Regions from separate parts of the Collibacillus ludicampi genome, predicted to be linked through region 2. Evidence: riboswitches for the same ligand, from Rfam matches in the RefSeq annotation. Region 2 holds a riboswitch; each other region holds the start of a gene.
What was found. A riboswitch is a leader RNA that binds a small molecule or an ion and turns the genes downstream of it on or off. The one in region 2 is predicted to bind cyclic di-GMP.
Positions count from the first base shown of each region.

Region 1 (4,284 bases), 2.1 Mb from region 2:
TATCCAGTACTGCCGTCATATCCACTTCATTGAACGTTGTTAACATCGCCGCCGTATGTTGAGCTTCGACAAGCCGGCGCGCGATCGTCAAACGACGCCGCGTCATGCGGATCCTTTCTTCTTTTAAAGCAGCAACCGTTTCCTGTGTCGGATTACCAGACGGAACGACCGCCCCGGGCCGAATGGAAGGCATACGGTCAGAGGGCATCACATTCCTTTCGTTTTGTAAGGCATTCTTGGTTCCTTTGGCAAACTCCAGAACATCCGCTTCCGTAATTCGTCCCAAACTTCTTTGTACTTGATGTAAATCAACGCCCAGTTTCATAGCCAATCGACGAACAGCTGGGGTTGCAAGAGGAGGAAAATTATCATCCTTGAGAAGTAAAGGTTTTATCGGCTCTTTTTCAATGGTTTGTTCCCTGCCGCCCACTTTGTCTGGCTTATGGACTGTATATTCCTCCGAAGTCGCAGGCGGTTTATCGGCTGTTGAGGTCACTTCGCCGATAATCCCAATCACCTCCCCCACCGCCACTGTCTCTCCCGCCCGTTTTAAAATCTCCTGTAATACACCGCTTTCAGGTGCGATCACATCAACGTTAACCTTATCGGTCTCAAGTGCTGCAATCGGTTCTCCCTCGGTGATCGATTCCCCCTCATTTTTCAGCCATTTCTGTATGGTTGCTTCAAGAATTGATTCTCCCAGTTCAGGTACCTTGATCTCACTCATGATCGGGTCCTCCTTACTTTCACACTCAACCTGGTCTAATCAAAATTCAGAGTTTTGTCGATAATCTGTTTCTGGTTGCCCTCATGAACATCCGCCATGCCTTCTGCCGGACTCGAACGTTCAGGCCAACCGATATACCTTAGCGGTGTATGTATCAATGCTTGTAATCGCGGCTGCATGTACATCCATGCTCCCATATTTTTAGGTTCTTCTTGCACCCATACAACTTCACGTAATCGCGGGTATCGTTTTAACACCTGTAACAAATCATCCTGCGGGAACGGATACAACTGTTCGACTCGGACAATCGCCAACCGATTTGTTGCAAATGCTCCTGTTTCTAGTGCCGCACTTAGGTCAATCGCAACTTTACCTGTACACAGGATCAACCGCTCGACTTCTTTTCCGTTATTGGCGGTATAAGGGTCGTCCAGAACCCGCAAAAAACGCCTCTGTTCAAGTTCAGCCGGATGTGAAGCGGCTCGCGGATTCCTAAGCAAGCTTTTTGGAGTCATTAAGATTAAAGGCTTGGGTGTTTGTGCGCAAACGTGCGGCTTGAAGCCGCAGTAAATGAAAATACTGGGCTGCACTCGTCACGTTGGCAACTGACAATGTATCCTAATATCCTCTTGATCGGTCCGCCTGTATCCGGGAAAACGATGCTGGCCCGCCGACTCCCCACAATCCTTCCCCCACTTCCTTTTCAAGAAGCGTTAGAAGTAACCAAAATCTACTCGGCAGCAGGATTGTTGAAAGAAAAATCAGCGCTCATTACAAACAGGCCTTTTCGCGCACCCCATCATACGATCTCCGGTTCTGGATTGATCGGCGGCGGGTCGATCCCAAAAACAGGAGAAGTTTCACTTGCACACGGAGGCGTCCTCTTTCATGATGAACTGCCCGAGTTCAGCAAATCAGCGATAGAGATGTTACGCTTTCAACTGATCACCGCAACGAATCTATGTCGATTTATTGCGCTTTTTGTCGAAAAGTAATAAAATACAAGCGTAGGACACCCATCCCCCCCTATTGCTTTGAGCATATCCCTATCTTTTTCGCGGTCATCTTACCGCTTTTTTTATTCGATTTTATAATACGAACAAAAAAACCGCTAAAAAGCGGTTTAAAACGAACTATCCAATGGATTGTATCTGTTCTTTGATCTTCTCTGCTAAGGGGGTTGCTTCTAATTCCCCTTTTATTTTTCGATATTCTTCAAGAAATGAAGAGACATCGGGCTTTACACCTCTTTGTTTACATTCACGGGCCATAATACGAAGATAGTAAAGAAACATCACTTCCGAGAATGTCGTCTCAGTTTTCGGAGAACGGCAGAGATGTTCACCTGTTTTTATGATCCCTTTTTTAATTTGATCAACCTTTCGACGAACACTGGAAAATGGAAGCCCTAGAGATATTGAAAGTTGCCGGACCGACATGCGATGAAGATTTTCCTTTATGAAGGCAACTTCCGAATGCGTCCAACAATGGTGTACCATCGAACGATTCTTGTATCTCTTTTCCCCCATTGTCTTAAATTTTCCTCTCTCTAATTTTGATCTATACGAATTGATTTCAAAAAAAGAATTCCACCTTGCTTTGAGCAACTTGAACTAGGTGGAATTCTTTATTCCACCTCTTCGGTAACTGGCTGGCATAGTCATTGACCGTAGCCCCTCTAGCTTTGCGTCCTTGGCTTTCGCCAAGTTTGCCATTATCGGAGGATTAACTTTGATCAGGATATTAAGTTAGTTCTTGAATTGCGGATCGTGACCTGTTCTGCCACTTGTTTTTTATGCTTATTGTCTCAATGAAAGATCTAGGAAACATTCCTCCCACTGCCCTAGCAATAGGAGGACACCTATATGTTTTTATCAAGCATATGTCTAACACTATACAAACGCTTATTGAATCCTTACATTGTTATACCGTCAAATCTTAAATTCGCCAACCAATTCTTTTAACCGGTTGGCCTGATCACTTAACGTGTCTGTCGCCTGAGCGATTTCCTCTATAGCCGCCAATTGTTCTTGTGCGGTACCAGCTATGGAGCGGGTATTTTCTAACGATGTTTCTGTAATCTGTGCCGTCTCTTCTGCCGATGCGGACAATTGTTCCGATGTGGCGGAAATCTCCTGAATGACGGCCGAGACATTCTGGATTTGTTGTGAGACATTGTCAATCAAGTGGGAGATCCGTTCAAATGAATCCCCGGCCGTACGTACCTGGTTGCTCCCGGAAACCACCACCTGAGTAACCTGACTCATGGCTTCTACCGATTTCAGAGAGTGCGCCTGAATCTCGTGGAGCAGATTGGTAATCTCACTGGCCGATTGGGAGGATTTTTCGGCGAGTTTGCGGACTTCGTCGGCAACCACTGCAAATCCCCGTCCATATTCACCCGCCCGGGCCGCTTCAATGGCCGCATTCAATGCCAACAGGTTGATCTGATCAGCAATGCTAGTGATAAACTCGACCACATGGCCAATTTCATTGGCTCGTCCATGCATTTGGCGCACCAGTTCGGTAGAGTTTTCCACTGAAGATGTTATTAGCTCCATTTGGGAGACCGCTTTTTGAATCGATTGATTTCCGCGACCTGCTTCCTCAGCGGCTTCAATAGATTTTTCCGACACTTCGACAGTGGATTCGTTAATATGTTGGATACCCTTTGCCATATCCTCCATGGCTTTTGAGTTTTCTTTGGCCCCTTGTGCTATCGTTTCACTGCCGGAAGAGACCTCCTGAAGCGATGCGGTCATTTGGTTGATCATGTCTGTAAACATACGGGTATTATCAGACAAATCCTTGGAGGATGCAGCCACATGTTCCGACGTGGCTGCAACTTGTTCTAGCAAACGCTTCAAGTGAAGTTTCATTTGATTAAAGCTTTCGGCCAATTGCCCCATTTCATCATGACTGGTGATGCTCACTTCGCCGCGAAGATCGCCTTTCGCTAGTGTTTGGGTATGGGAAACGAGAAGTCGCAAAGGTTTGGTAAATTGTTTGGATAAGAAATAACCAGCGATGCTTCCTAGCAGAATCATGATTCCTGTAACTATAATACTGATCTGGATGATTTCGCTTCTCAATTGATCCACGAATCTGGCATCCATATCAATCCCTAGTATCATATGGGTTCCAGCGATAGGTACAAACACAGACTTATGAACTCCAAAGTCGTCTTTGTAAATACTGCTAATCTGCATAGAGCCTTGTAAAGCTTTGTTCATTTCATCGGTAAAGGGATACTCCGCATTGCGCTGGTCAGCCGCTTCACTCAAAGCAACGATATACGTTTTCTCTTTCTTTCCCAGTACATAGACGTTTTCCACACCCAACTGCTTTTTCTCTTCATTTAAAAAGGACAGCAACTTGTTGTATGCTTCATTGGATCCTTGATCCGATTGAATGACAAGATTCTTATCCAATTTCTCCTGAACCCAACTAATATTCGTTTTTAACGTTCGGTCAAACTCTGGTAGCACATGATTATCGACAATATAATTTGCCGATTTATAGGCGATCGTACTAAAGCAAAGAGAAATAACGATCAC
Region 1 covers NZ_BOQE01000001.1:3,303,167-3,307,450, reverse strand. Annotated here, with positions in the region: partial or broken gene odhB (2-oxoglutarate dehydrogenase complex dihydrolipoyllysine-residue succinyltransferase) at 1-727, opposite strand, end outside; gene DNHGIG_RS16795 (hypothetical protein) at 763-1,242, opposite strand; partial or broken gene DNHGIG_RS16790 (ATP-binding protein) at 1,348-1,662, shown strand; gene DNHGIG_RS16785 (hypothetical protein) at 1,861-2,256, opposite strand; cyclic di-GMP riboswitch class I at 2,367-2,450, opposite strand; gene DNHGIG_RS16780 (methyl-accepting chemotaxis protein) at 2,659-4,284, opposite strand, start outside.
Region 1: linked by a shared signal. The riboswitch ahead of DNHGIG_RS16785 (hypothetical protein) and the one ahead of DNHGIG_RS05965 (DUF6042 family protein) in region 2 are both predicted to bind cyclic di-GMP.

Region 2 (4,284 bases):
CATTGAAATAGCGGCGAACGAGCAGATAAGCGCAGACGATCCATACGAGACTCAAAAGTACATTGGCGATTTTGGCGGCGAGAATGGACGGATCCAAAGAATAAACCAAAACAAGAAAAAAAGGATATCCGGGAGGGCGGAACGCGCTCGGATAGGATACCCCTTGCTTGATAAACGGCGTGCTCTCTTTGATATAATCGAGCCCTTCAGGCATCGTATACGTGCCGTTATGCAACAAAGAGAGCGCAAGATCATGGTAATGTTTAAAGTCGGAAATCGGTTGTGTATTTACATAATAGATCCATGCCAGACGAATCCCCGTTCCGAGAACGAGAATCGCAAGCAACCACTTGAGCGAGCGAGAATTTTTTAACATGGCAACCTCCTGCATGCCCTCTCACACGAACACAGACTACGCCATGGCACGAACGCGAAACACCCAAAACCGGCTCAACATGAAATTCAGTACGGTCGTGGGGATCAGCGTGAAAAGCTGGGCATATTGGACGGGAATATGGAGTTGGTAAACAACCGGCCGCAAGAGCCACTCGCCACATGCGGCCACCAAGAGATTTGCCAGCACAAACTTCACCGTCATATTCCAATGGATCCGCCGAACTGCAAACGTCCAGGACGCATTGAAGAGGAGGGAACTGATCATTCCGACAAGATAAGCGAGCGCATAACTCACAGCCATCCCTATCCCGATACGAATGAACAGGTAATAATTGATGTAGCTTACAGACGTATTCACAAGACCGATGAGACAAAACCGGAAAAACTGAAGGCACTGTTCTCTTTTCGCGAATGAAAGATTCACTGTGATCCACCTTTGTATCGGAGCTATGATCGTGCCGGGAAGTAATCATCATGCCTTTGTGACAGCTCCCGATCCTGATGGGTCTGTACCGTCCCCCCCGGAAAGCCAATTTTCTCCTCCAAGATATACAACGGACGCCTCCGTACCTCATCGTACATCCGCCCGATATACTCCCCCATCATGCCGAGGATCAACAGTTGAATACCACCTAAGAACAGAACGACGACCATCAAGGAAGACCAACCTTGTACGGTTGAATGGGTGAACAAGCGCATATACAGAATGATCAGGATGCCAATGAAGCCGATCCCCGCCGAATAAAGCCCTAAAATGCCTGCCAATTGCAGGGGTTTAAAGGAAAAGGATGTGATGCCGTCAAAAGCGAAACGCAACATTTTTCGCAATGGGTATTTCGTTTCGCCGGCAAACCGTTCTTGCCGTTCGTACTCGATGCCCACCTGTTTGAAACCAATCCAGGACACCAGTCCGCGGACGAAGCGATGTTTTTCCGGCATCGCATTTAAGCTGTCCACCACGCGCCGGCTCATCAAACGAAAGTCACCCGTATCCAGGGGGATCTGGATATCGATCAGTCTTTGAAGAATCCGGTAAAACAGTTTGGCCGTCACCTTTTTAAACCAGGTTTCACCGGCGCGGCTTTTTCGTACCGCATAAACGACATCATAGCCCTCTTCCCATTTGGTGATAAAATCAAGGATCAACTCCGGCGGATCTTGCAAATCCGCATCGATCAGCACCACCGCATCCCCTGACGCGTGTTCGATGCCCGCCGTCACGGCCACTTGATGGCCAAAATTGCGGGAAAAGCTCAGCACGCGGACATGGGAGTCGTGGAACGCCAATTCCCGCAAGATCTCTTCGGTACGGTCACGCGAGCCGTCATTGACATAAATCAGTTCGTAATCATATCCCGATATGGAACACACGGTCGACAAACGCTTATGCGTTTCCCGAATCACGAGTTCCTCATTGTACGCAGGAATCACAACGGAGATCAGTTTGCGTTTGTTCATGTGCATTCCCTCTCTGTTTGCATTCAATATCGATTCTTACACAAGATCGACTCTGCCCCTCGCCGCATCCCGCGGGAGAACAGAGTCGCATGTTCCTGATTCCTCTCAGTACAAGATAACATAACGATCGGCAAGGTTCAATGTCCCACTTTTAACCGAACACTTGAACTTTGTCAATTTTTGTAGAAAAATGAGGGAATATGAATTATAATACAAATACTAAACCTCCGATAATGGCAAACTTGGCGAAAGCCAAGGACGCAAAGCTACAGGGGCTACGGTCTATGACTACGCCAGCCAGTTACCGAAGGGATGAAGAAATGAGCAGTACGATAATTCCGAAGCAAAACTCCTGGAGTCTCGTATCAGACGTGTTATTTAAAGCTCAATGGATGCGCTTTCTTCCGTTAGATGGAATGATCGTATACCCGTTGCTCATCCAAGCAGCTACTCATAAACAAAATCTTGAGGAAGTCGTTTCATACTTGAAGAGACATCTCGTTTTTCAAAAAGATAAAGACTTGGTAAACCGAAGAGAAGCTGAATTGCGCTTGATCTATGAGCGCTCAGGCTATTCGTATCCTGAGACAGTAGAAGAGCTGTTGGATCTTATCATTCGTTTTGGGTTGCTACGTAAAATTACATGCGAGGATAAAACGAGATTGGCTCTGATCGATTGCGGCTGCATACCGAGTCCAGAAAACGTCCTCAATCTAACGCGAAGAGAAATACAGATATTAGAGGCGATACGCACAAGAAGTTAAAGCCTACACATTCTATGGGTGGTCAGTGAGAAAATGCTGTACGATTGAATTCGCAGAAAATAAGAAAGAGAAAATCCTCCGAAAGATCGGTTGGCCGCCTGCTTCGGGGATTTTCTCTGATGCAAGTGATCGACGCCGTAAGCGGGTGACTGCAACGTCTGTCCTCATCTTCGGGATACGATTCTACAAGCGATTGAATTAAGGGATTCTCAGCGGGACAGCCCGATCAAACTTCTACATGAGGATGCGTGTGAATCAAAACATTACGGTTCGTATGATTCTTTAGCAGCTGTTCAAATTCATGTGCTGTCAGAGGGTGGCTGAACAAGTAACCTTGCAGTGCATGACAGTCCTGGTTCCGCAAGAAGGCAAGCTGCTCCTCATTCTCCACACCTTCCGCAATTACCTTCAAGTTAAGGGAACGCCCTAAAGTGATGATCGCTCTCGTGATCGCCGCATCCTTTGGATCGGTCGTCAATTCCCGAATAAAAGACTGGTCAATTTTCAATGTGTCTACGGGAAAACGTTTTAAACTCGTTAATGAAGAGTACCCAGTGCCAAAATCATCGATGGAAAGGTGAATCCCTAATTCCTTCATTTGTTTGATCTTTTTTGCACCCTCTTCCGGATTATTCATGATCGCACTTTCCGTGATCTCTAACTCAAGCCATTGGGGAGCGAGCCCCGTTTGCTTGAGCACGGACTGAATGGTTCCCACCAAATCATCCCGTTGAAACTGATGCATAGACAAATTGACGCCGATAGGAATTCGCGGCAACCCCTTATCCTGCCAGCTTTTGTTTTGATTGCAGGCGGTATATAAGACCCACTTTCCTATCGAATGAATGAATCCTGTTTCTTCAGCCAGAGTGATGAACTCAGCAGGGGGTACCTCTCCAAGTTCAGGGTGTTTCCAGCGGAGTAATGCTTCCACGCCGATAATCCTGTTCGAGTGAATATCCGCTTTCGGTTGATAGAGTAAAAAGAATTGATGTTGTTCCAATGCCTTTCGAAAGGAGCTTTCTAAAATCAGCTTTTTCGATACATGCTGGGTCAGAGTGGATTCATAGAGCTGATAATGATTTCTTCCTTTTTCCTTGGCTTTATACATAGCGGTATCGGCGTTTTTTACTAGAGTCTGAGCATCTGTGCCGTCTTTCGGAAAAAAGGCGATTCCAATACTTGTGGTTACAAAAAGCTCTTGATTCGTCAGCGTTATGGGTTCCTCAAAGGATCCAATGATACGTCTCGCGATATTCAGAGCGCAATCCGTAGATTTTATGTCTTTTAACAGAAGAGTGAACTCATCTCCACCCATGCGGGCTACGAGGTCGGTATCTCGAATACATTTGACTACCCTCATGGAGAATTGCTGAATCAATTCATCTCCCACATGGTGACCAAAGGTGTCATTGACATACTTGAAACGGTCCAAATCCAGATACATGACGGCTAGTACCTGGTTATTTTTTTCAGCCTGATCGATCGCATTCTTTAATTCCGAAAAAAATAAAGTCCGATTCGGGAGATCCGTTAATGAATCGTGATAGGCCAGATGATTGACCTTCATCCGATCTTGATTCCGTTCTTTGAGTGTTTCAATCAGATAAGCAGACATCCACATTCCTAGAGCGTTTAGTACAAGATACGCGAACATAAATTCAAC
Region 2 covers NZ_BOQE01000001.1:1,193,254-1,197,537, forward strand. Annotated here, with positions in the region: gene DNHGIG_RS05950 (ArnT family glycosyltransferase) at 1-376, opposite strand, end outside; gene DNHGIG_RS05955 (GtrA family protein) at 413-820, opposite strand; gene DNHGIG_RS05960 (glycosyltransferase family 2 protein) at 844-1,854, opposite strand; cyclic di-GMP riboswitch class I at 2,080-2,163, shown strand; gene DNHGIG_RS05965 (DUF6042 family protein) at 2,175-2,618, shown strand; gene DNHGIG_RS05970 (EAL domain-containing protein) at 2,845-4,284, opposite strand, start outside.

Region 3 (4,284 bases), 2.1 Mb from region 2:
GCTCTACCTGTTCTTTTAGAAATGCAAGGATTGGATCCACACTCTCCACAGTTGTATATGGGGAAATCGAGAAAAATTTTACGACAGCAATGGGATACCGCTCGCTCGAGTCAATGATATCCACGAGACACTGTTTTGTGGTATCGCCGAAAAAGACCTGGTCACGATGTTCTCCTAAGCGCTCAAATAGGCGTTTATTCCAGGCATTGTTTCTTTCAATTTGCGCACGGCTTGCCTTGCCCGATATCTCTTCTGCCCATTCCACAGTTCCCGGATAGAAGCGAAACGTGGTGATCGGTCCAATATTGGCTTCATTGGTAATGGCTACATTCGGAATCGCTGCTAACAATTTTTTTCGAAAGGCAAGATTTACACGTACGTAATTGGCCAGTATCTGTTGATAACCTTCGATACCGAAAGCCAACAAGGCTGCGTAGATCGCTAGGGAACTGGACATGCGGGAACATTCCAGGGTGTAACCGGTATGGTAACTTCCGTAGCCACGATTGCCTACATACGGCGTTTCAAACTCATTCAAATCGAGAAGTCCCAGATCCTTCCCGTTTTTGACAAGAAACAGGCTGGACAGGTAAGGCGTTTGTCCAAACTTTTGAAAATCGAAACAAAGACTATCCGCCAAATGTAAATGTTGCATTCGCTCACGGATGTGCAGTAATCCATCATTTACTTCTTCTTCCAGTTTCAGAGGATTGGCAGTAAAGTCGTAATGGTTAAAAAAGCTATAAAATCCGCCCAATGCGGAATCTGCATGAATATGTACAGGCTTTAATCCATACTTCATCGTGAGCTCATCACATACGTCTTTGATTGCTTGTATGTCATCAATACCAAAGGAGTCAGTGGTTCCAGTGGTGGCTACCACATACACAGGAATGCCGCCTTTTTGAATGACAGCCTCCATTTTTGCTTGCAAATCGGCTACATCCATGGAGTGGTCTTTTTGTGTTCGAACCAAAACGAGATGATCTGAACCAATTCCTGTAGCTTCCACCGATTTTAATAAGCTGTAATGCGCGTTTTCTGAAGCGAAACAATAGAGATTGTTGGGAATCCCCTTTTCCTTAGCATGAGGAAACTGTTTGGCAATGGCCAAACGCAGGCCTGAAAAAACGGCCCCCTGACCGCCCCATGTGGTATATCCCCAACTTTGTTTTTCGTCATAACCCACGAGTTTAGACATCATAGCAATGACCCTTACTTCTGCTTCTGCACCTGCAGGACCATACACATCCCAGAGATTATTGCCGTTCAACAGCGTTGTCAGTAAAGCACCAAGAATTCCGGGGATACTTGCCATAGGCAACACGTTGGTGACAAAATTCCTCGTATGATATGGATGCCCGGGAACTAATTGAAGCAGTTCCTCCAGCATTTGCTGCATGCCAATTCCTTGTTCGGGGACCTTAGAGGTACGGATCAGTTGCTTATAGAAATCATCGCTTCTCTCTCTCATCGGCCCCAGGGTTGCCCTTTGGGGATCTTTCAGGCTGTCGATCGTCTGAATCATTTTTTCTACAAAACCTAACAATTGTTTCCGTCGCTCTTCGTTCCCGTCTTCACTGGGAAACAAGGATTGTACCTCTTGAAAATTCATTTTACCACCCTACCCTTCTTACTTTCGTTAAATATAAAGAAATCCACCTTAAATAAGGTGGATTTCTTTATTCCACCTCTTCGGTAACTGGCTGGCATAGTCATTTGACCGTAGCCCCTATAGCTTTGCGTCCCTGGCTTTCGCCAAGTTTGCCATTATCGGAGGTTTAATTTTAGAAATATCTTCCCCCTTATTTTTCTACAAAATATGACAAAATGCAAGTCTTGATTATTTTATGCTTCCTAGCTGGATCGTGAAAAGCAGGATGTGTAGCTGTTGCATGCTTTCATACAGCCCTACCCTACTGATGAGATGAGGGTGTATCCGGTATCGCCATTCGTAGGGAATGTGAAGTATGATTTTGCTTCCATAGAGACTACTTTTGATGACAATAGGAAATAAAATTGTAGCCTAGATATTAAACTTCTAAACGGAATAATAAAGTGTTAGAATGGGAAAGCTTTTCTGCAAACGAGAAGTAATACGCTACAATACGTATTCGTGTCTAGGACCACTGACTGGAATTTAAGTTAATGCTTTGCATAATATTCCGCTAACGCAAAAAAGGATTTTTTGGGCTCCCACGGCATATCTTTATAGGTCATTCCATTTTGATCAGTATAGGTTTTAACCACACTATAACTGGCCATGTCTAAATCATATAAAGCATTTTCGTTAAATGGATAGCTAGGCATTACAAACGTGAAAACAAATGCCCCATTCACTTTTTCTGCATGAAAAATATCCAGTAGCTCAATAAGGTAATTGGCCTGTATATTTTCATCCCGTATAAAATCACCTTTAAGCTGTTTCGGCGTTTTGCTGTGGTCAACGATTGCCCAACCATACCCGCCCTTGCTTTCAGCACCTTTATATGTGCAGCATCCGAACTCTAATACGACCACTGGTTTTCCGTGTTTAAAGTAAGCTCTTAACTTTTCCCGGTAAGATTTATAATTAAGCGCATCGCGATAATAATCAATCCCGACGATATCAAATACATCCCAATCGACATTTTCCCAAGGTCCGGATGCGTAGGTAAGCTGGCCATGAAAATGTTCTTTTATCGTAATAACGGCTTTTGACAAAAAGGCGTTTAACCGTTTATGGAAAGAGCCTTTTAGAATTGTGCTTTTCAGCAAACGCCAGGGTTTCATAAAAGTTTTGCATTCGGTCAAATGCTGTATCTCCTTCAACAAGCCCCTTCATAAAGAACGTAAGCTCGCATCCAGCGACAAATATAATATGGGGTGATTGCATCCGCAGTTTTTCTGCCGCCTTAGCACATTCGGCAAAGTAAATAAGCGTTTCTTGTTCATCTGCATCAATTAAGGCTGGAGAAAACCATACTTCTAACCCTTGTTGAATGGCAAATTCGGCTGCCAAAGTGAGTCTTGAAATATCCTATCCTGAAATCCTTACGGCATTGCAATGCAAATCATTTTTGATGATTTCCATTTCTCGTTGCACAATATGAGGATCGAATCGATCACGAGACGACGATTCTTTGCCCCGAGTAAATGTCCCTACGTCGTAATTGATCCCTTTTCGAAAATTTATTTGATTGTCAATCATAGTCAATATCCCCTTCTGATCGATACTCTTACTTGTTGGAAAGTTTTTCGGTGTAACGTTTCATAGCTACCTTTAAAGTAAGACCTATTAGTAAATATTTAATTACAAAAATGGTGATATATCCTTGAAATAATGTTATTATGATAAATAATTATTTACAGTAAGTCAAACATATCGTCACAGGAGAAAGTGAAATGGATACAAAAATCGATCAAATCGCTAGAAACTACATCCAGCTAATTCCGATGCTTTATAGAAAACTTGATAAACCAACCCAGAATACTGCTACAAGGAAAGTACCGTCAGAAATAACGCACTTGCAGTATCACATATTAGAAGAGTTGTTTCATCAAAAGGAAGGTTCTTCAATGACCCAGTTGGCCAAGAGTATTCATATTTCCAAACAACAATTAACGCCGTTAATCTCGAAACTGGAGAAAAAAGGTTACGTTGTAAAAAAGCGGGATGTCAACGATAGAAGATTCGTTCGATTACTATTAACCGAAAAAGGAAAAACAACAGTTAGCCATCGTTTGGAAGAATTTCATCAAGTTCTCTGCGACCAAATGAGTCGCCTTAACGAGGAAGATAGAATAGATCTCGATTTTGCAATTTCCAAAATAACTCGAATTCTAAAAAGGATGGAATAAAGGGAAAAAATACGGTTGTAGTAAAATAAGAGTCTGCTTTTTTCAGAAAACCAACATAAAATAAATTATATTATTTATATTCTGATTATTTATTGACAAATGAAAAATAATTATGATATTTATAAGCATAACAACAAATTAAAAGGAGGGAAAAACATGGAATTTTTGTCTGTTCGGAAAGACGAGGATATTGCCTATGTAACATTACAAAATCCAAGAGAGTTTAACGCTTTATCATTAAAATTGCTCCAAGAATTAGATTCTCTTCTTCAAGAGGTTGCTGAGAAAAGAGAAGTGAAGGTCGTTGTTATTGAAGGATCTACCAAGGCATTTTGTGCTGGTCATAGTTTACGTGAAATAGAAAATATGAATGTACACGAGGTACTAAAACTCTTCCAGAATTGCCAACTCCTAATGAGAAGAATTAGAGAAATACCACAAATT
Region 3 covers NZ_BOQE01000001.1:3,298,763-3,303,046, reverse strand. Annotated here, with positions in the region: gene DNHGIG_RS16775 (pyridoxal phosphate-dependent decarboxylase family protein) at 1-1,615, opposite strand, end outside; cyclic di-GMP riboswitch class I at 1,695-1,779, opposite strand; gene DNHGIG_RS16770 (glycoside hydrolase family 113 protein) at 2,146-2,793, opposite strand; gene DNHGIG_RS16765 (hypothetical protein) at 2,720-3,001, opposite strand; gene DNHGIG_RS16760 (MarR family winged helix-turn-helix transcriptional regulator) at 3,385-3,840, shown strand; gene DNHGIG_RS16755 (enoyl-CoA hydratase-related protein) at 3,997-4,284, shown strand, end outside.
Region 3: linked by a shared signal. The riboswitch ahead of DNHGIG_RS16775 (pyridoxal phosphate-dependent decarboxylase family protein) and the one ahead of DNHGIG_RS05965 (DUF6042 family protein) in region 2 are both predicted to bind cyclic di-GMP.